One region of the Vagococcus sp. JNUCC 83 genome, then DNA from elsewhere that is predicted to be linked to it. Evidence: a T-box and tRNA genes for the amino acid it is inferred to sense, from the RefSeq annotation. Region 1 holds a T-box; the other holds one or more tRNA genes.
The links. The T-box of region 1 lies ahead of cysS (cysteine--tRNA ligase). A T-box ahead of a tRNA ligase gene usually reads a tRNA of that ligase, here a tRNA-Cys.
Positions count from the first base shown of each region.

Region 2: it encodes a tRNA-Cys, which carries the amino acid that the T-box ahead of cysS (cysteine--tRNA ligase) is inferred to sense. The anticodon was not compared.

Region 1 is NZ_CM132204.1:2,405,470-2,415,696, forward strand. Features, by position in the region: gene radA (DNA repair protein RadA) at 1-815, shown strand, start outside; gene JNUCC83_RS11840 (PIN/TRAM domain-containing protein) at 835-1,920, shown strand; gene gltX (glutamate--tRNA ligase) at 2,021-3,496, shown strand; T-box leader at 3,481-3,697, shown strand; gene cysS (cysteine--tRNA ligase) at 3,745-5,163, shown strand; gene JNUCC83_RS11855 (Mini-ribonuclease 3) at 5,160-5,579, shown strand; gene rlmB (23S rRNA (guanosine(2251)-2'-O)-methyltransferase RlmB) at 5,560-6,375, shown strand; gene JNUCC83_RS11865 (NYN domain-containing protein) at 6,393-6,929, shown strand; gene JNUCC83_RS11870 (hypothetical protein) at 7,021-7,227, shown strand; gene JNUCC83_RS11875 (M23 family metallopeptidase) at 7,833-8,522, opposite strand; gene JNUCC83_RS11880 (hypothetical protein) at 8,630-8,806, shown strand; gene JNUCC83_RS11885 (ASCH domain-containing protein) at 8,803-9,078, shown strand; gene JNUCC83_RS11890 (hypothetical protein) at 9,174-9,371, shown strand; gene JNUCC83_RS11895 (hypothetical protein) at 9,663-9,833, shown strand; gene JNUCC83_RS11900 (ASCH domain-containing protein) at 9,917-10,227, shown strand, end outside.
Region 2 is NZ_CM132204.1:2,242,449-2,252,675, forward strand. Features, by position in the region: rRNA gene JNUCC83_RS10995 (23S ribosomal RNA) at 1-1,095, shown strand, start outside; rRNA gene rrf (5S ribosomal RNA) at 1,173-1,288, shown strand; tRNA gene JNUCC83_RS11005 (tRNA-Asn) at 1,300-1,373, shown strand; tRNA gene JNUCC83_RS11010 (tRNA-Ser) at 1,400-1,489, shown strand; tRNA gene JNUCC83_RS11015 (tRNA-Glu) at 1,515-1,586, shown strand; tRNA gene JNUCC83_RS11020 (tRNA-Asp) at 1,611-1,683, shown strand; tRNA gene JNUCC83_RS11025 (tRNA-Phe) at 1,689-1,761, shown strand; tRNA gene JNUCC83_RS11030 (tRNA-Tyr) at 1,765-1,845, shown strand; tRNA gene JNUCC83_RS11035 (tRNA-Trp) at 1,853-1,923, shown strand; tRNA gene JNUCC83_RS11040 (tRNA-His) at 1,934-2,006, shown strand; tRNA gene JNUCC83_RS11045 (tRNA-Gln) at 2,018-2,089, shown strand; tRNA gene JNUCC83_RS11050 (tRNA-Cys) at 2,100-2,170, shown strand; tRNA gene JNUCC83_RS11055 (tRNA-Leu) at 2,179-2,262, shown strand; gene JNUCC83_RS11060 (CtsR family transcriptional regulator) at 2,450-2,929, shown strand; gene JNUCC83_RS11065 (ATP-dependent Clp protease ATP-binding subunit) at 2,926-5,382, shown strand; gene JNUCC83_RS11070 (peptidase U32 family protein) at 5,492-6,412, shown strand; gene JNUCC83_RS11075 (peptidase U32 family protein) at 6,425-7,660, shown strand; gene gor (glutathione-disulfide reductase) at 7,676-9,019, shown strand; gene JNUCC83_RS11085 (cytochrome ubiquinol oxidase subunit I) at 9,144-10,227, shown strand, end outside.

The sequences.
Region 1 (10,227 bases):
CTGCTGGTAGTGTGAGTCAAGTTCGAGCGAATACAGCAGAATTAATGCAGATTGCTAAAACAAATAATATTGCAATATTTATTGTGGGTCATGTCACAAAAGAAGGCTCGCTTGCTGGACCAAGAATGTTGGAACATATGGTGGATACCGTGCTGTATTTTGAAGGTGACCGTCATCATACGTTTCGAATTTTAAGGGCAGTAAAAAATCGTTTTGGCTCAACAAATGAAATTGGAATTTTTGAAATGAGACAAGCTGGATTAGTTGAAGTTCTAAATCCGTCAGAAGCCTTTTTAGAAGAGCGAATTGATGGGGCGACCGGCTCGGCAATTGTTTGTTCGATGGAAGGAACCCGTCCGATTTTAGCAGAAATTCAATCGCTTGTAACACCATCTGTTTTTGGTAATGCAAAACGAACCGCAACAGGTCTTGATTATAATCGTGTGTCATTAATTATGGCTGTGTTAGAAAAAAGAGCAGGTTTGTTGTTACAGAATCAAGATGCCTATTTAAAAGCTGTTGGTGGTGTAAAATTAGATGAGCCGGCGATTGATTTATCTATTGCGGTGAGTATTGCTTCTAGCTATAAAGATAAAGGAACCTCACCACAAGATTGTTTTATCGGTGAAATTGGCTTAACAGGTGAGATTAGACGGGTCAATCGTATTGAACAACGTGTTGGAGAGGCGCAAAAACTCGGATTTAAACGTGTATTTATTCCGATTAACAATCTCCAAGGTTGGAGCCCACCATCAGGAATTGAAGTGATAGGGGTTGAAACCTTATCAGAAACATTATACAAAGTATTTTCTTAGGAAAAGGAGGAGAGATGGTATGCAGAAAAAAATATATGCTGTTATGATGGCTTTAGTCGGTTTTAGTTTAGGAGTGGCATTATTCCCATTATTATGGAAGGCAACCAATCAAGAAACCTTAAGTTGGTTGAATAACGATATTACAAATGGTATTATCGGTGCAATTATTTTTGTTATTATTGCAACACTGACTGAGCAACATTTAGTAACAGGTTTAAGAAAAGTTGAAAAATTTATCACAGAGCAAAGTTTATCTGATTTATTATTTGGGAGCATCAGTACCATTATCGGTTTATTATTAGGTGCTTTAATATCTATTCCTTTTTACTCACTTCCATTAGTGGTTCCTGCAATTATTATGTTAGTTACAGGGTATCTAGGATTTAGAGTGGGAACGATGAAAACAGAAGATTTTAAAAAGTTATTTGTACCAAAATCTAAAAAAACATCAGAAGAGATATTAGATCGTCGTGTTGATGATTATTTTCATAAATATAAGGTTTTAGATACAAGTGTCATTATTGATGGACGTATTTATGATATTGCAAAAACTGGTTTTATTGAAGGGACATTGTTGATTCCAAATTTTGTCCTATATGAATTACAATACATTGCGGATTCAGGGGATAGTATGAAACGCGTTCGTGGGCGTCGGGGGTTAGATATTTTAAACGCGCTACAAAAAGAAGAAAATATTTCTGTAGAAATGTATGAGGGTGACTTTGAGGACATTCAAGAAGTTGATAGCAAGTTGATTAAGCTAGCTAAAATGTTGGATGGAATTGTGGTAACAAACGACTATAATCTTAATAAAGTATGTGAGTTTCAAAACGTGCCTGTATTTAATATAAATGCTTTAGCTAATGCTGTTAAACCAGTAGTGATACCTGGAGAAACCATGGATGTTATTGTGATGAAAGATGGAACAGAACGTCAGCAAGGTGTGGCTTATTTAGATGATGGCACAATGGTTGTAGTCGAAGATGGAAAACACTTTATGAATAAAAAAATTAACGTCATTGTGACGAGCGCATTACAGACAGCAGCTGGTCGTATGATTTTTGCTAAACCAAGCCATTCTCAAACCACAATAAATGGTGAATAAAGGGAAAAAAGTCTTAGGAAAGTGCCTTTACTATTTAGTGAAATGCATGTAAACTTAGAGGCATAGGAAGCGATAATACGTGAACAAGGAAGGTAATACCATGGGAAATAAAGTACGTGTCAGATATGCACCAAGTCCAACAGGTCATTTGCATATAGGAAATGCCAGAACAGCATTATTTAATTATTTATTTGCTCGTCATCATGGCGGCGATTTTATCATTCGTATAGAAGATACAGACCAAAAACGTAACATTGAAGACGGAGAAAAAAGCCAGTTAGATAATCTAGCGTGGTTAAATATCGACTGGGATGAGTCACCAGATAAACCCGGTGAGTATGGACCATACCGTCAATCTGAGAGAAGAGATATCTATCAACCATTAGTAGACCAGTTATTAGCGAGCAATTTAGCTTATAAATGCTACTGTACAGAAGAAGAATTAGAAGCAGAACGTGAAAGTCAACGCAGTCGTGGACAAATTCCTCGTTATAACGGAAAATGTGCTCATTTAACACCAGAACAACAAGCAGAAAAAGAAGCAGAAGGCATTACACCAGTTGTTCGTTTTAGAGTACCAAAAGGTGAAGAATATACTTTTGATGATATCGTTAAAGGAAATATCACGTTTGAATCGGATAGTGTGGGTGGCGATTTTGTTATCTTAAAACGTGATGGCATGCCAACTTACAATTTTGCTGTAGCAGTAGATGATCATATGATGAAAATCACTCACGTGTTACGTGGCGATGATCATATTGCCAATACACCAAAACAATTAATGATTTACGAAGCGTTTGGTTGGACACCACCAAGATTTGGTCATATGACGTTGATTATTAATACTGAAACAGGTAAAAAATTAAGTAAACGTGATGAAACGATTCTACAATTTATTGAGCAATACCGTGAACTAGGTTACTTGCCAGAAGCAATGTTTAACTTTATTAGTTTATTAGGTTGGTCTCCAGTTGGCGAAGAAGAAATCTTTAGCCAAGAAGAATTAATCAAAATATTTGATGCTGATCGTTTAGGAAAATCCCCAGCAGCGTTTGATAACAAAAAGCTTGAGTGGATTAGTAACCAATACATGAAACAACTTGATAGAAAAACAATGGCAGAGATGGCGCTACCATACTTGATTGAAGCAGGCTTAGTCGAAGAAAATCCAACTGCTGAAAAACAAGCTTGGGTTGAAGAATTAGTGAGTCTTTACCAACCACAAATGAGTTATGCTAAAGAAATTGTTGAATTATCGAGCTTATTTTTTAATGATACTCTAACATTTGATGATGCGGCGAAAGAAGTCTTATCAGATGAACAAGTGCCAGAAGTATTAGAAGCATTTAAAGCTCAATTGAATGAATTAGATGAATTTGATGTTCCAACAATTAAGAAAGCCATTAAAGCTGTTCAAAAAGAAACAGGCGCTAAAGGTAAAAAATTATTTATGCCAATTCGTGTAGCAGTCAGTGGACAAATGCATGGTCCAGAATTAGCAGAAACGATTCTTTTATTAGGTAAAGAGCAAGCAACAGAACATATTAATTTAGCATTAAAAGAAATACAAGGATAAGAAAAGTAACTGATAGATTGTCTTAAGAGAGCTTGTGGTATAGGTGTAAACAAGTGTCAATCTATTAGTGAAATGCCTCTTTGAGTAGGATGAGTGAAACAAGTAGCTTATCACGTGTGATAGACGTTACCTTATCAAAAGATTCACTGAGTGTGTTTAGGTGAATAAAGAAAAGTGGAACCACGTGAGAACGTCTTTTAACAAATTGTTAAGAGGTGTTCTTTTTTATTTTTGAAAGGAGTACATATATGGGGATACAAATATATAATACATTAAGTCGAAAAAAAGAAAGTTTTGTGCCAATCAAACCAAATGAAGTGAGCATGTATTTATGTGGACCAACTGTTTATAATTATATTCATATAGGGAATGCACGAAGTACAGTGGCATTTGATACTGTTCGTCGATATTTTGAGTTTAGAGGATACAAGGTCAATTATGTCTCAAATTTTACAGACGTAGATGATAAAATTATTAAAACAGCGAATCAAGAAGGTATTTCGACTAAAGAATTAGCCGATAAATACATAGAAGCATTTAAAGAAGATACTGGAAAATTAAATGTGCAACCTGCTTGTTTAAACCCACGTGTTATCGATCATATTGATGATATTATTGAATTTGTCTCTGTCTTAATTGATAAAGGGTATGCGTATGAGTCACAAGGAGATGTGTATTATCGCACACGTTTATTTAAACCTTATGGAAAATTAAGTAATAAAAGTATTGATGAATTAGAGACAGGTGCGAGTCAACGTACAGGTGCTGAATCAGCTAAAAAAGAAGATCCTCTAGATTTTGCATTATGGAAACAAGCTAAAGAACAAGAAGTATCATGGGATTCGCCATGGGGAAAAGGTCGTCCAGGATGGCATATTGAGTGCTCTGTGATGGCAACCAAACATTTAGGTGATACAATAGATATTCATGCGGGTGGTCAGGACTTAGAATTTCCACATCATGAAAATGAAATTGCACAAAGTGAAGCAAAAACTGATCAGACGTTTGCTCATTACTGGATGCATAATGCTTATTTAACAGTTGGAGAATCTGGCGAAAAAATGAGTAAATCACTTGGAAATTTTATTACGGCACACGAATTGATGAAAGATGTGTCGCCAGAAGTGGTGCGTTTTGCTTTGTCAACGACACATTACCGTCGTCCAATGCCATTTAATGAAACGACAATTAAAGAAGCAACGACTAATTTAGGACGCATTAAAAGTAGTTACAACAATGCGGATTTTCGTTTAGAAACAGCAGTAGACTCTTTAGAAAACGACCATGACTGGTTAAAAGAATTGTCTTCGTTGATGATGGCATTTGTCACAGAAATGGACGATGATTTTAATGCCGCAAATGGTATTACAGTAGTTTATCAGTTAGTGAAACATTTAAATCGTTATCTAGAAGAAGATGTGGTATCTAAAGAAGTCATCACAGCTTATCAAGACACATTAGAAAAATGGATGATTATTTTTGGGATTGAATTAAAGAACGATGACGACTTATTAGATGAGGATATCGATGCTTTAATTATTGAAAGAAACACTGCTCGTAAAGAAAAGAATTTTGCTAGAAGTGATGAAATACGTGATTTATTAAAAGAACAAGGGATTATTTTAGAAGATACCCCTCAAGGAACAAGATGGAGTAGAAGTGAATGACAAATGAAAAAGATTATACCTTACTAAGTGGTTTAACACTTGCTTATGTGGGGGATGCCATATATGAAACATATATCCGTGATTATTTAGTAAAAAGTGGGCAAACACGCCCAAATCAATTACACCGTTTAGCGACACACTATGTATCAGCCAAAGCACAACATTATTTGATTGAACAAATGATGCAGCAAGACGTGTTAACGGACGTTGAGCAAGATATGTATCGACGCGGACGCAATGCTAAAAGCCATACAAGTGCAAAAAATACCTCTGTGGCAGTGTACAGATCTTCAACAGGATTTGAAGCGTTGATGGGATATTTACATTTAACAGAGCAAAAAGACCGTTTAGAAGAAGTCATTACATGGTGTATTCACACAATAGGAGAAAAAAATAATGAGAAAACCGCAAAATAAACGTAAACCAGAGAGACAGCGACCAAAATTTGATAAAAATCATCAACAAGAAGCAGACGTGCCAACACCAGAGATGGATGATGTGGTATTAGGAAAGCATGCCACAATAGAAGCACTACAAGCGAATCGAGGCAATAAACTATTTTTACAAGAAGATATTAAAGGAAATAGAATCGAAGAAATTAAACAACTTGCTCAAGAGAAAATAGTGTCTATTAAATGGGTCCCTAAATCTAAGTTAGATGAAATGGTTGATGGCTTGAATCATCAAGGAATCGTCTTAAAAATTACACCATATGAATATCTTTCACTAAAAGAATTGTTAGGCAACACAAAAGAAAAAGAAAATCGCTTTTTCTTAATTTTAGATAGTATTATGGATCCGCATAACTTAGGATCAATTTTAAGAACAGCGGATGCGGTGAATGTCGATGGTGTGATTATTCCAAAACACCGTGCTGTTGGGGTAACACCTGTTGTAGTTAAAACATCTACTGGGGCGGTAGAACACATTCCAATCGCACGTGTGACAAATCTTTCCCAAGCAGTTAAAGAAATGAAAAAAGAAAATATTTGGGTATTTGGGACAGATATGGAAGGAACAGATTACACTAAGTGGAATGTATCAGGAGATATTGCTTTAGTTATTGGCAATGAAGGAAAAGGCATGGGTCAAGCACTCAAAAAAGAAGTGGACGAGATGATTACTATCCCAATAGATGGTCACGTTCAAAGCTTAAATGCCAGTGTTGCAGCTGGGTTATTAATGTATGAAGTGCATAGAAAAAGGAGATAAATTATGGAGGGCATCACATGACACGAAAATTAAAACATCAAGTCCTGTTTGTTGATGGCTATAATATGATTGGTGCTTGGCCTGATTTAAATCGTTTGAAAAAACAAGATAAATTAGGTGACGCACGAGACCAATTATTATTTATTTTATCTAACTATGCCAAATACAAAGGAATCGAGATCATCGTTGTATTTGATGCCCAACTTGTCCCTGGAATTCAACAGACGTATGATAAATACGGATTGACAGTTATCTTTACAAAAGAAGATGAAACAGCAGATACTTATATTGAGCGTGAGGTACCAAATAAAATGAATGCGTTGACTACTGTTCGTGTCGCAACAAGTGATTTAGCTGAACAATGGGTAGTTTTCTCTCAAGGAGCACTACGAGTTTCAGCAAGGGAATTATTTAATTCAATTAAAGAAGTGGAAAAAGAAATAAAGGCGGATACACAAGATTATCAGTATCAAAATCTACGACGGAATAGTCCTTGGAATCAAGAGCAAGTTCAAACACTGAAAGAACTGTTTGATGATTTAATGTATCATTAAAAACTGCACGAAATACCTATTTGGGATATTTCGTGCTTTTTTAGTTTATTGATAATATTATGATATAATAAATGAAAAAGGAGGGATTTTTATGTCAGAAAAAGAATTATTAAAATCAGAAAAAATTCGTATTAAGAACGATAAAAAACGTGCAGAAGGCAAAGATCCATTGAAAGGTTGGGGAAAGATGGTTGATACTAAATTCGGCGGCGGCGGAGTGACTGGAGGTTCAAAAGGAAACCCAATGGCTTTTGACAAGATGGGGGCAACTATTGAGGATCAAAAAAGTAAACAATAAAAAGTTTTGAAAGATGACTTCTACGATTACGGAAATCAGTTTATTTACAGGGTAATGAAAAAATCCCTGTATAATTTGGAATGAGTTAAAGTAAAAAGTTATCTGAGTATTTTTGAAAGTCGTTGGTTTTTATGTATTTTCAGCTTCATATCAAATGGATTTAGAATGCTATAATAAATGGAATGGAGAATTTTTATTTTGACATCTACATGTGCAATATTATTAGGTTTATATTGTTTTCTAATTGCGTCTGGAAATTGTCCTATGATTGGTTTTAGAGGAGTTTTATATTGTCTTCAAACTAAAAATTCTTGGGAAGTGACGAATAAAGTATTTGGTTTGTTTTTATTGATATCGGGAATCATTTATTTAGCAAATAGCAATCTTAAAATATTTGTAGGAATTATAGTCTTAGGAATTTTTACAACAGATCTTATTTCATTAGTGATATAAAAAAAAGCCAAGACAGTTATTTAATACATTAATAGACATCATTAGATAATATACGAAGGACAAGACACTCAGAATTTATTATGGGGGTCTTTAGTTTAATGATATCTATCTTTGTTTAAAATTTGATAGAGTTAACAAAAGTGAAGTTATATTTAGTTGTTCGATGAAGAACTTACAATTTTGTGCTTATTTGGAAAAGCTTCTGACTTTTGAATTTCTTTTTTTGATTTTATATTTAATTCAATGAAATTCTTAAAATATAGAGGAATCCCTTTTGTGATGTTCAAGTTCAAGCTATCCATAGTCTGAATATGAATATGGGGTTGTGTAGAATTACCTGAATTACCACAATCAGCTAAATGTTCACCAACTAAAATATTATCTCCTTCTTTAACAACAAAAGAGTTCTTTTTTATGTGGACAATACAGATAAAATTATCAGAATCTTCAGGTTGAATAATAATGTAATTTCCAGTTATATTTTCAATTCTTTCTTTTAGCCTTTTCTTTTGAGTTAACATATAGGGAATACCAGCGAATAAAGATCTTCTTACTTTGTTGTCAGTCTCGTTGTCGTGTATTTTTACAACTTTTCCATTAACTGGAGTTAGAATAGGTTTTCCAAAACTGTAAAAATCTTTTGGATTTTCAGTTCCAAAAATTGTATTCAATGTAATTTTAGAACTAGTATGACCTTTGGCATTAACAGCCATAAAATCATAAGCATAAGTAACACCCAATAAATTTGTTCCATGACTAGGAACTTTAAAGGCCGGAGTATTTCCAACCAACCATTGTTCTGAGAATGGTAAAGCTCCCACAATTTTTAAATTAGATTCCATATCTTACCTCTTTTAGAATATTATAACATTTTTTATTTAGTTTACATAACTGGTGATTATGCGAAATATATTGAATACTATACTATGTAAAAGGATGTGATTTATAAATGGATATTCAAGCATATTGGAAAAACTTTTTAGAAGAAAATAAACTTTCCTCAGACACAAATTATTTTGAAGCTTTTTATTTTGGAAGTGATAAAACATCTGCTAATAGTTTACTTAATTTAGTTTTAGATGGAAAAAAACAGCTACTAGTTCTGCTCAAGAAGAATATATTTTGAATAATGAAAGAGAACCAAAAGTAAATGATTATTCAATTGTTACTGATTTTGAAGGAATTCCTAAGTATATTATACAAACAACGGATGTAATTAAACTTAAATTTGAAGATATGACATATGATTTATGTAAATTTGAAGGAGAAGATTTAACTTTAGAGACATGGCAAGATAAACATATTGAGTTTTTTAATATAGTTGGGAAAAAAAGTGGTTATAAATTTCAATGGGATATGATAGTTATATTTGAAAAATTTAAAGTAGTTTATAAATAGATTAGTTATTTAACATTATGGTAGACATAATAGCAGTTATCCAAACATAATATTTGATAGACTATATGAAATTAAAATTAAGTAGATGAATCAATATGAAGCAGTATTTAATACTAGTAGACGAACCTTGGGGAAAGATGTTTTACGACATAATTAATCATCAATTAAATTTAAATAACTCTAAAGGTTTGAGAGCATTAGATTTTGATAGTGGTTTTGGTAAAACTGTAAATTCTTTCGCTCAATTCAATATTGTAACTGCGATTGAAAAGAATGAAAAAATGCTAGAATAGTTACCAAAGAACTATTATGATTTAATTATTTGTCATAATGTTCTTGAATATATTGATGACTATCAAAAAATTTGCCAAATATTTTCCACACTTATAAAAAGTGTAGAATAATATCAATAGTCAAACACAATTTGAATGGGACGATATTGCATAATGTTATTTTGTTAGATAATCCAAAAAAACTTTAGATATTTTACAATTAAAAAAAATACATCTAAAAATTTTGGCAATATAAATTATTACTCTACAAACAAATTAATAGATTATTTTAAAGAAAATGATATATTACTCATGAAAAGATTAGGAATACGCTCAATATATGGATTAAGTAGTAATAATTCAATCAAGTATAATTCTGGATGGTATGAAAATATGTTTGAATTAGAAAAATTATTATCGAATAAAACAGAGTTTTTAGAAACTGTATTTTATAATCATCTAATTTTCAAAAAAGGTAACTAGTTATTTAACTCTTTGCTTTCAATCATCACAATTATACCAAGTTAGATTTTAATGATATAATTGACTAGAAAAGGATAGGGTATATGATTACAAAAGTTAGATTTTGTGGAACAGTTGAAGAACAAAATGAATTATCTAAATTAGTATTAATTGATGAGAAGGTTGCAACATCTTCTTTACTTGAATTAAAAAAGAAAAACGAATTAACATCTGTCGGTGATATCTGGCAGATACAAGATGGCTTTAAGCAAGATATATGTATGGTTAAAATTTCAAAAGTAGAAATTAAAAAATTTAAAGATATAACTGAAGACTTTGCGATTAAAGAGGGAGACGGTTCTTTTAACAATTGGCTTGAGATACATAAAAATTATTATTCGTTTTTATTAAATAA
Region 2 (10,227 bases), 160 kb from region 1:
CGAAAGATGACGTATAGGGGCTGACGCCTGCCCGGTGCTGGAAGGTTAAGAGGATGGGTTAGCAATAGCGAAGCTCAAAATTGAAGCCCCAGTAAACGGCGGCCGTAACTATAACGGTCCTAAGGTAGCGAAATTCCTTGTCGGGTAAGTTCCGACCCGCACGAAAGGCGTAACGATTTGGGCACTGTCTCAACGAGAGACTCGGTGAAATTTTAGTACCTGTGAAGATGCAGGTTACCCGCGACAGGACGGAAAGACCCCATGGAGCTTTACTGTAGTTTGATATTGAATGTTTGTGACATATGTACAGGATAGGTAGGAGCCGTAGAAGTCGGAACGCTAGTTTCGATGGAGGCGCTGGTGGGATACTACCCTTGTGTTATGACCATTCTAACCCGCACCACTTATCGTGGTGGGAGACAGTGTCAGATGGACAGTTTGACTGGGGCGGTCGCCTCCCAAAAGGTAACGGAGGCGCCCAAAGGTTCCCTCAGAATGGTTGGAAATCATTCGTAGAGTGCAAAGGCAGAAGGGAGCTTGACTGCGAGAGCTACAACTCGAGCAGGGACGAAAGTCGGGCTTAGTGATCCGGTGGTTCCGCATGGAAGGGCCATCGCTCAACGGATAAAAGCTACCCTGGGGATAACAGGCTTATCTCCCCCAAGAGTTCACATCGACGGGGAGGTTTGGCACCTCGATGTCGGCTCGTCGCATCCTGGGGCTGTAGTCGGTCCCAAGGGTTGGGCTGTTCGCCCATTAAAGCGGCACGCGAGCTGGGTTCAGAACGTCGTGAGACAGTTCGGTCCCTATCCGTCGCGGGCGTTGGAAATTTGAGAGGAGCTGTCCTTAGTACGAGAGGACCGGGATGGACATACCTCTGGTGTACCAGTTGTTCTGCCAAGGGCATTGCTGGGTAGCTATGTATGGACGGGATAAACGCTGAAAGCATCTAAGCGTGAAGCCCCCCTCAAGATGAGATTTCCCATTCCTTTAAGGAAGTAAGACCCCTGAAAGATGATCAGGTAGATAGGCTAGGAGTGGAAGTACAGTGATGTATGGAGCGGACTAGTACTAATCGGTCGAGGACTTAACCAAGATAGCGGTGGAAGAATATATTGATACTAACAAAACATCCAGTTTTGAGTGAATAAACACTCAACAGAAATAAAAAGTGCGGTGGCGATGGCAAGAAGGATACACCTGTAACCATGCCGAACACAGAAGTTAAGCTTCTTAGCGCCGAGGGTAGTGAAGGGTTTCCCTTTGTGAGAGTAGGACGTTGCCGTGCTTTTATTTTTATCCGGCATAGCTCAGTTGGTAGTAGCGCATGACTGTTAATCATGATGTCGTAGGTTCGAGTCCTACTGCCGGAGTTCTTTTTATATAAGGTTAAAACTCAGGAGAGTTGTCCGAGTTGGCCGAAGGAGCATGATTGGAAATCATGTAGGCGGTAATAACTGTCTCAAGGGTTCGAATCCCTTACTCTCCGTTTTAAAAGAAAAAGATAATTAATTGGCCCGTTGGTCAAGCGGTTAAGACACCGCCCTTTCACGGCGGTAACACGGGTTCGAGTCCCGTACGGGTCATAAAATATAATATCTACAATAAAAGGTTCCGTGGTGTAGGGGTTAACATGCCTGCCTGTCACGCAGGAGATCGCGGGTTCGATTCCCGTCGGGACCGTTATTGGCGCAGTAGCTCAGTTGGTAGAGCAACGGATTGAAGCTCCGTGTGTCGGCAGTTCGATTCTGTCTTGCGCCATTTGGAGGGGTAGCGAAGTGGCTAAACGCGGCGGACTGTAAATCCGCTCCTTCGGGTTCGGCAGTTCGAATCTGCCCCCCTCCATATTTAAAGGGGTATAGTTTAGTGGTAGAACTACGGTCTCCAAAACCGTCAGCGTGGGTTCGAGTCCTACTACCCCTGTTTTAATATGGCGACTGTGGCGAAGTGGTTAACGCACCGGATTGTGGCTCCGGCATTCGTGGGTTCGATTCCCATCAGTCGCCTTTTTTGTTAATGGGCTATAGCCAAGCGGTAAGGCAACGGACTTTGACTCCGTCACTCGTTGGTTCGAATCCAGCTAGCCCAGTTTATTTAAAGGCGGTATAGCCAAGTGGTAAGGCAGAGGTCTGCAAAACCTTTATCATCGGTTCAAATCCGGTTACCGCCTCTTGTTTTGCCGGCGTGGCGGAATTGGCAGACGCGCTGGACTCAAAATCCAGTGCCCTCACGGGCGTGCCGGTTCGACCCCGGCCGCCGGTATAGTAGCTGACTGTTTAAACATCATCGTTAATTACGATGATGTTTTTTTGTATAGAGATGTTTAAGATGTTTAAAACGTGTTGTTTTACATAAATTCAATCTAAATAGTATGAATATAATAAATTATTTTGTATAATAAAGGTCAATATAAGTCAATTTGTCTTTAAACGTAAGAGGTGGTGATAGTATGGGTAATAAAAATATGTCTGATATAATTGAAGACTATTTAAAAGAATTACTAAAAGAAGAAGATATTATTGAAATTAAACGCGCAGAAATAGCGGAACAATTTAATTGTGTCCCATCACAAATTAATTATGTCATAAATACTAGATTTACGGTTCCTAAAGGTTATAGGGTTGAGAGTAAACGTGGTGGTGGTGGGTATATTCGAATTGTTAAAGTTAAATTAATACAATACACCACGAAATTATGTGAAGAAATACCAAATATGATAAGTAATGGTTTAACTGAAAGTGAAGCATTTGCTATTTTAAATGAATTACAAGATAATGATATTATTACATTTAGAGAAAAACATTTATTGCATGCTACTTTTAAATTAACAGGTATTAGTCGTTCTCCTGAAGAAAAATTATTACGAGCAAATATGATGATTGACGTGTTAGAACGCTTAACTTATGAAGAAGAGGAGCGAGATATATGAGCGAATTATTTACTAAACGGTCAAATGATGTACTAAATTTAGCACAAGAGAGTGCAAAATATTTTAGACATGATGTTGTAGGAACTGAAGATATATTAATTGGATTATTAAAAGAGCCAAGAGGAATTGGTGGGAAATCAATTCGTCAGCTTAATATAGGGGAGGACGATTTATTTGAAGAAGTAGAACAAGTCGTTCAGTATGGTAAGTACAAAGCAAAATCAACAGAATTACTGCCATATTCACCTAGAGCAAAAGATGTACTAGCGTTTGCTGGTGATGAGAGTAAGCGTTTAGGAGCACCAAGCATTGGAACAGAGCATATTTTGTTGGCTTTGATTAGAGAGGATACGCTTTTATCTGCAAGGATTTTACAAAATTTAGGGGTTGAGTTACCTAAATTACGTAAAGATATTTTAAAACGTATCGGAATAACTGAAAATAGTAAAAATGGGAAGTCTAAAAAGGTAGGTAAATCTCCTCGAAATGACGGAACGCCGACACTGGATTCTTTAGCAAGGGATTTAACTCAAAGTGCTCGAGAAAGTCGTTTAGACCCATTAGTTGGCAGAGACGTAGAGGTTGATCGCCTTATACAAGTATTAAGTAGACGAACTAAGAATAATCCTGTTCTTGTAGGGGAGCCTGGTGTAGGGAAAACAGCTATAGCTGAAGGTCTAGCTCAAAGAATAGTCGAAGCTAAAGTACCAAAAGACATGAGAAACAAACGAGTAATGATGCTTGATATGGGAGCTGTGGTAGCTGGAACAAAATACCGTGGTGAATTTGAAGACCGAATGAAAAAATTGGTTGATGAAATTTATCATGATGGTGAAGTTATCTTATTTATTGATGAGTTGCATACTCTAATAGGCGCTGGTGGCGCTGAGGGTGCGATTGATGCGTCTAATATCTTAAAACCAGCACTAGCTCGTGGAGAGTTACAAACAATCGGCGCGACGACACTTGATGAGTATCAAAAATATATAGAAAAAGATTCTGCATTAGAACGTCGTTTTGCTAAAATTATGGTAGATGAGCCAACAGAAGAAGAGACAGTTGCAATCTTGTCTGGATTAAAAAATAAATATGAAGAACATCATCAAGTAGCTATTAATGATGAGGCTGTTCAAGCAGCTGTAAAATTATCTATTCGATATATAAATGACCGACAATTACCTGATAAAGCTATTGACTTAATTGACGAGGCAGCAGCAAGAGTAAGATTAAATAAAGATGAAAGACCTTCTCCTATTGTTAAGCAGCAACAAGTATTAGCTGATATATACAAAGAAAAAGAAGCAGCCATTTTAACGCAAAACTTTTCTGAAGTCGTGGAAATTAGAGAAGTTGAAAAAAAGGCACTGAAAAAATTAGCGAAATTAGTTGAGCAACAAGAAAAAGAAGCAACAAGATACCAACAGAGTGTTACTGAGAAAGATATTGAATCAGTTATTTCTCAGTGGACAGGTATTCCTTTAACTCAGCTTGAGAAAAAAGAAAGTGAACGATTGCTTGAGTTAGAAAAAGTGTTGCACAAACGTGTGGTTGGTCAAGAAGAGGCTGTTGATTCTGTGTCTCGAGCAATCAGACGAGCAAGAAGTGGATTGAAAAGTCCTAATCGACCAATTGGTTCATTTATGTTTTTAGGACCAACAGGAGTAGGGAAAACAGAATTAGCAAAAACTATTGCGCAAGTGATGTTTGGCTCAGAAGATGCATTAATTCGAGTAGATATGTCAGAGTTCATGGAAAAACATAGTACTAGTAGATTAGTTGGGTCACCTCCTGGATATGTTGGATATGATGAGGGTGGACAATTAACTGAGCGTATTCGTCAGAAACCATATTCAGTTGTACTACTTGATGAAGTCGAAAAGGCACATCCAGATGTGTTTAATGTGCTGTTACAAGTACTTGATGATGGGCATTTAACGGATGCTAAAGGACGTAAAGTGGACTTTAAGAATACGATTATTATTATGACATCAAACATCGGTGCGACAGCTTTACGCGATGAAAAGACAGTAGGGTTTGGTGTAACAGATGGAACAAAAGATTATAAAGCAATGAAATCCCGTATTTTAGAAGAGCTGAAAAAATCATTTAGACCAGAGTTCTTAAATCGTGTCGATGAAGTTGTTGTGTTCCACTCACTAAATAAAGAACAATTACATGAAATTGTTAAAATAATGTCTAAAGATGTTATTGAAAGATTAAAAGAACAAGATATTACTTTAAAATTAACTCCAGCTGCTATTGATGTGATTAGTAGTGAAGGGTTTGACCCAGAATACGGAGCTCGTCCTATTCGTCGAGCTCTGCAGAAAGAAGTAGAAGATAAACTAAGTGAATTGTTACTGTCAGGTGAACTTAAAACTGGGGATACTATTACTCTTGGTGCATCAAAGGGAAAAATTAATACGAAAATTAAGCAAGCAGAAAAAGTGTAGCCAGCAAGCGTTAGTTGAATAACTAGCGCTTTTCTATTGTGAAGCATTGCAGTTTTAATAGTCTGTATGGTAGGATAAAATTGTTTATAATGGAATAGGAGTGTCTAGTATGATAGAAATCAGTACGACAGTTGACTCAATAGAACAAGCATGTCAATTAGTTGAGTTAGATATTGATGTCATCTGTTTTGGAGAAGAAGAATTCGGGCTTCGTTTACCGCATTACTTTACAAGAAAAGAAATGTCTGAACTTGTTCAATTAGCTCATGAGAATGGGAAAAAAGCACGTGTGGCAGTGAGTGCCATTATGCACCCAGATAAAATGGAAAAAATACCGGAATATTTAACTTTTTTAGAGTCGATAGGAGTCGATGATATTATTGTTGGCGATCCTGGTGTTATTTATGTTTTACAACGAAATGGCTATAAATTACCTTATATCTATAATGCAGAAACAATGGTAACAAGCTCTCGACAAGTTAATTTTTGGGCCAAGCGTGGAGCGACGGGTGCTGTATTAGCAAGGGAAATTCCGTTTGATGAGTTACAAAAAATTGCTAAAGACACACAAGTGTTTACTGAGGTATTGGTTTATGGAGCCACATGTATCCATCATTCAAAGCGCCCACTGATTACTAATTATTTTAATTTTACCAAACAACAAGATAATGTATCAAAAGAAGATGGACTATTTATATCTGAACCTAAGGATGAAGACACACATTATTCTATTTTTGAAGACAAGCATGGTACACACATTTATGCAACAAATGATGTAGACTTAATGTTTGAACTAAAAGAATTATATGGTAGTGGATTAACTCATTGGAAGTTAGACGGGATGTATACACCAGGAGGAAATTTTGTCTCGATTGTTTCGTGTTTTATTGAAGCAAAACAAGCTTTACTGGCTAATACTTGGACAGAAGATTTAGCTAAGTCGTTGCAAAAAGTGATTATGGAACATCATCCAACGGGCAGAAGTTTGGATACTGGTTTTTATTATTTAGATCCTGAAGAAATTAAGTAGGAGAGAATAGAAATGACAAATACATTGAAACGACCAGAAGTATTAGCTCCAGCAGGTACATTAGAAAAATTAAAAGTCGCTATTCGTTATGGAGCGGATGCTGTTTATATTGGTGGAAATGCTTATGGTTTGAGAAGTCGTGCTGGAAATTTTTCTTACGAAGAAATGGAAGAAGGTGTGGCTTTTGCTAAAGAATACGGTGCTAAAGTGTACGTTGCAGCTAATATGGTAACTCATGAAGGTGATGCTAAAGGTTCTGGTGAATTTTTTAGAAAATTAAGAGATATTGGTATAAGTGCCGTAATTGTTTCTGATCCAGCTTTAATAGAAATCTGTGTTACAGAAGCACCAGGACTTCCCGTCCATTTATCCACACAATCCTCTGCAACAAATTTTGAAACATTGGAGTTTTGGAAAAATGAAGGATTAGAGCGTGTCGTTTTAGGTCGAGAAGTATCGATGGACGAAGTGGCTAAAATTCGTGAAAATACAGATATCGAAATTGAAGCCTTTATTCATGGGGCGATGTGTATCTCTTATTCAGGGCGTTGTACATTATCTAATCATATGAGTCACAGAGATGCGAACCGTGGTGGTTGCTCGCAATCATGCCGTTGGAAATATGATTTATTCGATATGCCATTTGGTGAGGAAAGACGTTCATTAACGGATACAGGTGAAGTTAGTGAACCATTTTCGATGAGTGCAGTGGATATGTCTATGATTGAACATATTCCAGATTTGGTAAAAAATGGTGTCGACAGTCTAAAAATAGAGGGACGTATGAAGTCAATCCATTATGTATCTACTGTTTCTAATGTCTATAAAAAAGCAGTTGATAGTTATATGGAAGATCCGGAAAATTATGTGTGTAAACAAGAATGGATAGATGAATTATGGAAAGTAGCCCAACGAGAATTGGCAACTGGTTTTTATTATCATGTGCCAACTGATGAGGAACAGTTATTTGGAAAACGTCGCAAGATTCCAGTGTATAAGTTCATTGGTGAGGTGTTAGAATATGATGACGCAACAAAAATTGCTACTATCCAACAACGTAATCACTTTAGACTAGATGATCGCATAGAATTTTATGGTCCCGGGTTTACTCATTTTGAACAAAATATTTCAGAAATGTGGAATGAAGATGGTGAGCCTATTGAAAAAGCACCGAATGCTATGATGATTGTGAAAATGCCAGTAGAACAGCCGGTTAAGCCGGGAGACATGATTCGTAAACAAAAATAAAAAGGGAGAAAATAAATGAAAACATTTGATTATATAGTAATTGGTGGCGGAAGTGGCGGAATAGCTTCAGCAAATCGTGCGGGGATGTACGGTGCAAAAGTTCTTTTAATAGAAGGAAATGAACTTGGAGGCACATGCGTTAATGTTGGCTGTGTGCCGAAAAAAGTGATGTGGTCAGCTTCTCAGATGAATGATATGCTACATCATCAAGCATATGAGTATGGATTTGATGTGACTGTCGATGAGTTTAACATGGCGCGTTTAGTAGAAAATCGTCAAACATATATTAAGCGATTAAATGGATTATATTTGAAAGGCTTAGAAAGTAATGGCGTGACTCATATTAAAGGATACGCTAAATTTAAAGAGAAAAATGTGGTAGAAGTGAATGGAAAAACATTTACAGCTCCTCACATTTTAATTGCAACAGGTGGAAAAATTATTCGTCCAGATATTCCAGGTGCAGAATATGGGATTGACTCAAATGGTTTCTTTGAATTAACAGAACTACCAAAACGTGTGGCAGTAGTTGGAGCAGGTTATATTGCAGTTGAAATCGCAGGTGTGCTACACGGATTAGGAGCAACAACTCACTTGGCATTTAGACGTGACACATTTTTACGTGAATTTGATGAGTTGTTGATTAAAGGATTAACTGAGAGTTATGAAAAAAGTGGTATGAACTTACATGCCAATAGTGTGCCTAAAAAAGTCGAAAAAATAGACAATAGTTATGTGTTGCATTTTGAAAATGGTCATTCTCTTGAAGTGGATGAAATTATTTGGGCAATTGGTAGAGTGCCAAATATGGATGGATTAAATCTTGACGTGACAGATGTTGAATTGACCGATAGAGGAGCCATAAAAGTAGATAAATATCAAAATACAACACAAGAAGGAATCTATGCTGTTGGGGATGTTATTGATAAAATAAATCTAACACCTGTAGCAATTGCAGCGGGGAGAAGATTATCAGAACGATTATTTAATCATCAAGGTAATATGTACTTAGAGTATCATACTGTCCCAACTGTAGTCTTTTCACATCCAGCGATTGGTACAGTTGGTTTAACAGAAAAAGAAGCGAGAGAGCAATACGGAGATGATGTTAAGATATATACTTCCCGTTTTACACCAATGCAATTTGCGATAACTGAAGTTCGCGAAAAATGTTGGATGAAACTTGTGTGTGTCGGAAAAGAAGAAAAGATTGTTGGATTACACGGTATTGGCCTTGGTGTGGATGAAATGTTACAAGGATTTGCTGTTGCTGTTAGGATGGGTGCAACAAAAGCTGATTTTGATCAGACAGTGGCGATTCACCCAACTGGGGCAGAAGAATTTGTTACAATGAGATAGCGGAAAATAAAAAACGCTAATTAAATTTATTATTATATAATAACAAGTTGAAAACATTTTGAAAGTAACTGTTCTATCGGGTATAATAAGTTTGTTAAATAGATTTATATAAGGAGGATTATTTATGGATATCGAATTTTTGGCGCGGTTCCAGTTTGGTATGACAACTGTCTTCCATTTCTTTTTCGTGCCGATGTCTATTGGAATGGCATTTGCCGTTGCAGTAATGGAGACAATGTATGTTGTCAAAAAAGATAAAATTTATAAAGATATGGCAAAATTTTGGGGAAATATCTTCTTAATTGGTTTTGCTGTAGGGGTTGTAACAGGGCTTATTCAGGAATTTCAATTTGGGATGAACTGGTCTGAATATTCTCGTTTTATGGGGGATATTTTTGGCGCACCTCTTGCAGTAGAAGCATTACTTGCATTCTTTATGGAATCAACATTTATTGGATTATGGATGTTTGGTTGGGACAAGTTTAATGAAAAATTGCATTTATTATTTATTTGGTTAGTTTCAATCGGTACTGCATTATCAGCACTTTGGATTCTTGCAGCAAATTCATTCATGCAAAATCCAGTTGCTTATTCAATCAATGAAGCAACTGGCCGTGCAGAATTGACAAGTTTTTTTGGGTTACTAAAAAATCATCAATTATGGGTAGAATACCCACATGTGTTGTTTGGTGCAATTGTAACGGGTGGTTTTGTTATTGCAGGATCATCAGCATGGAAAATGCTTAAAAACAAAGACATGGAATTCTTTAAAAAATCAATGAATATCGGATTGATTTTAGGTTTAGTAGGCTCAATTTTAACTATTGGTGCTGGTCACCAACAAATGATTGCTGTTGCAAATGACCAACCAATGAAATTTGCGGCAATGGAAGGTATTTATGAAGATACGTCTTCGCCTGCACCATGGAATATTATTGCATCTATTGATACAAAAGACAAAGAAACAAAATGGGAAATTTCTGTACCTTACTTACTAACACTTTTAGGTGGCGAGGATAAATATATTGGAATGGACCAAGCAAATACAGAGTTACATGATGAGTATGATGCAAAATTTGGTTCAGATGTGGATTATTATTTACCAGTGAAAACATTATTCTGGGGATTCAGATTTATGGCAGGTTTTGGGACATTAATGGCATTAATGGCAGTGGTAGGTTTATTCTTACTACATAAAAATAAGATTC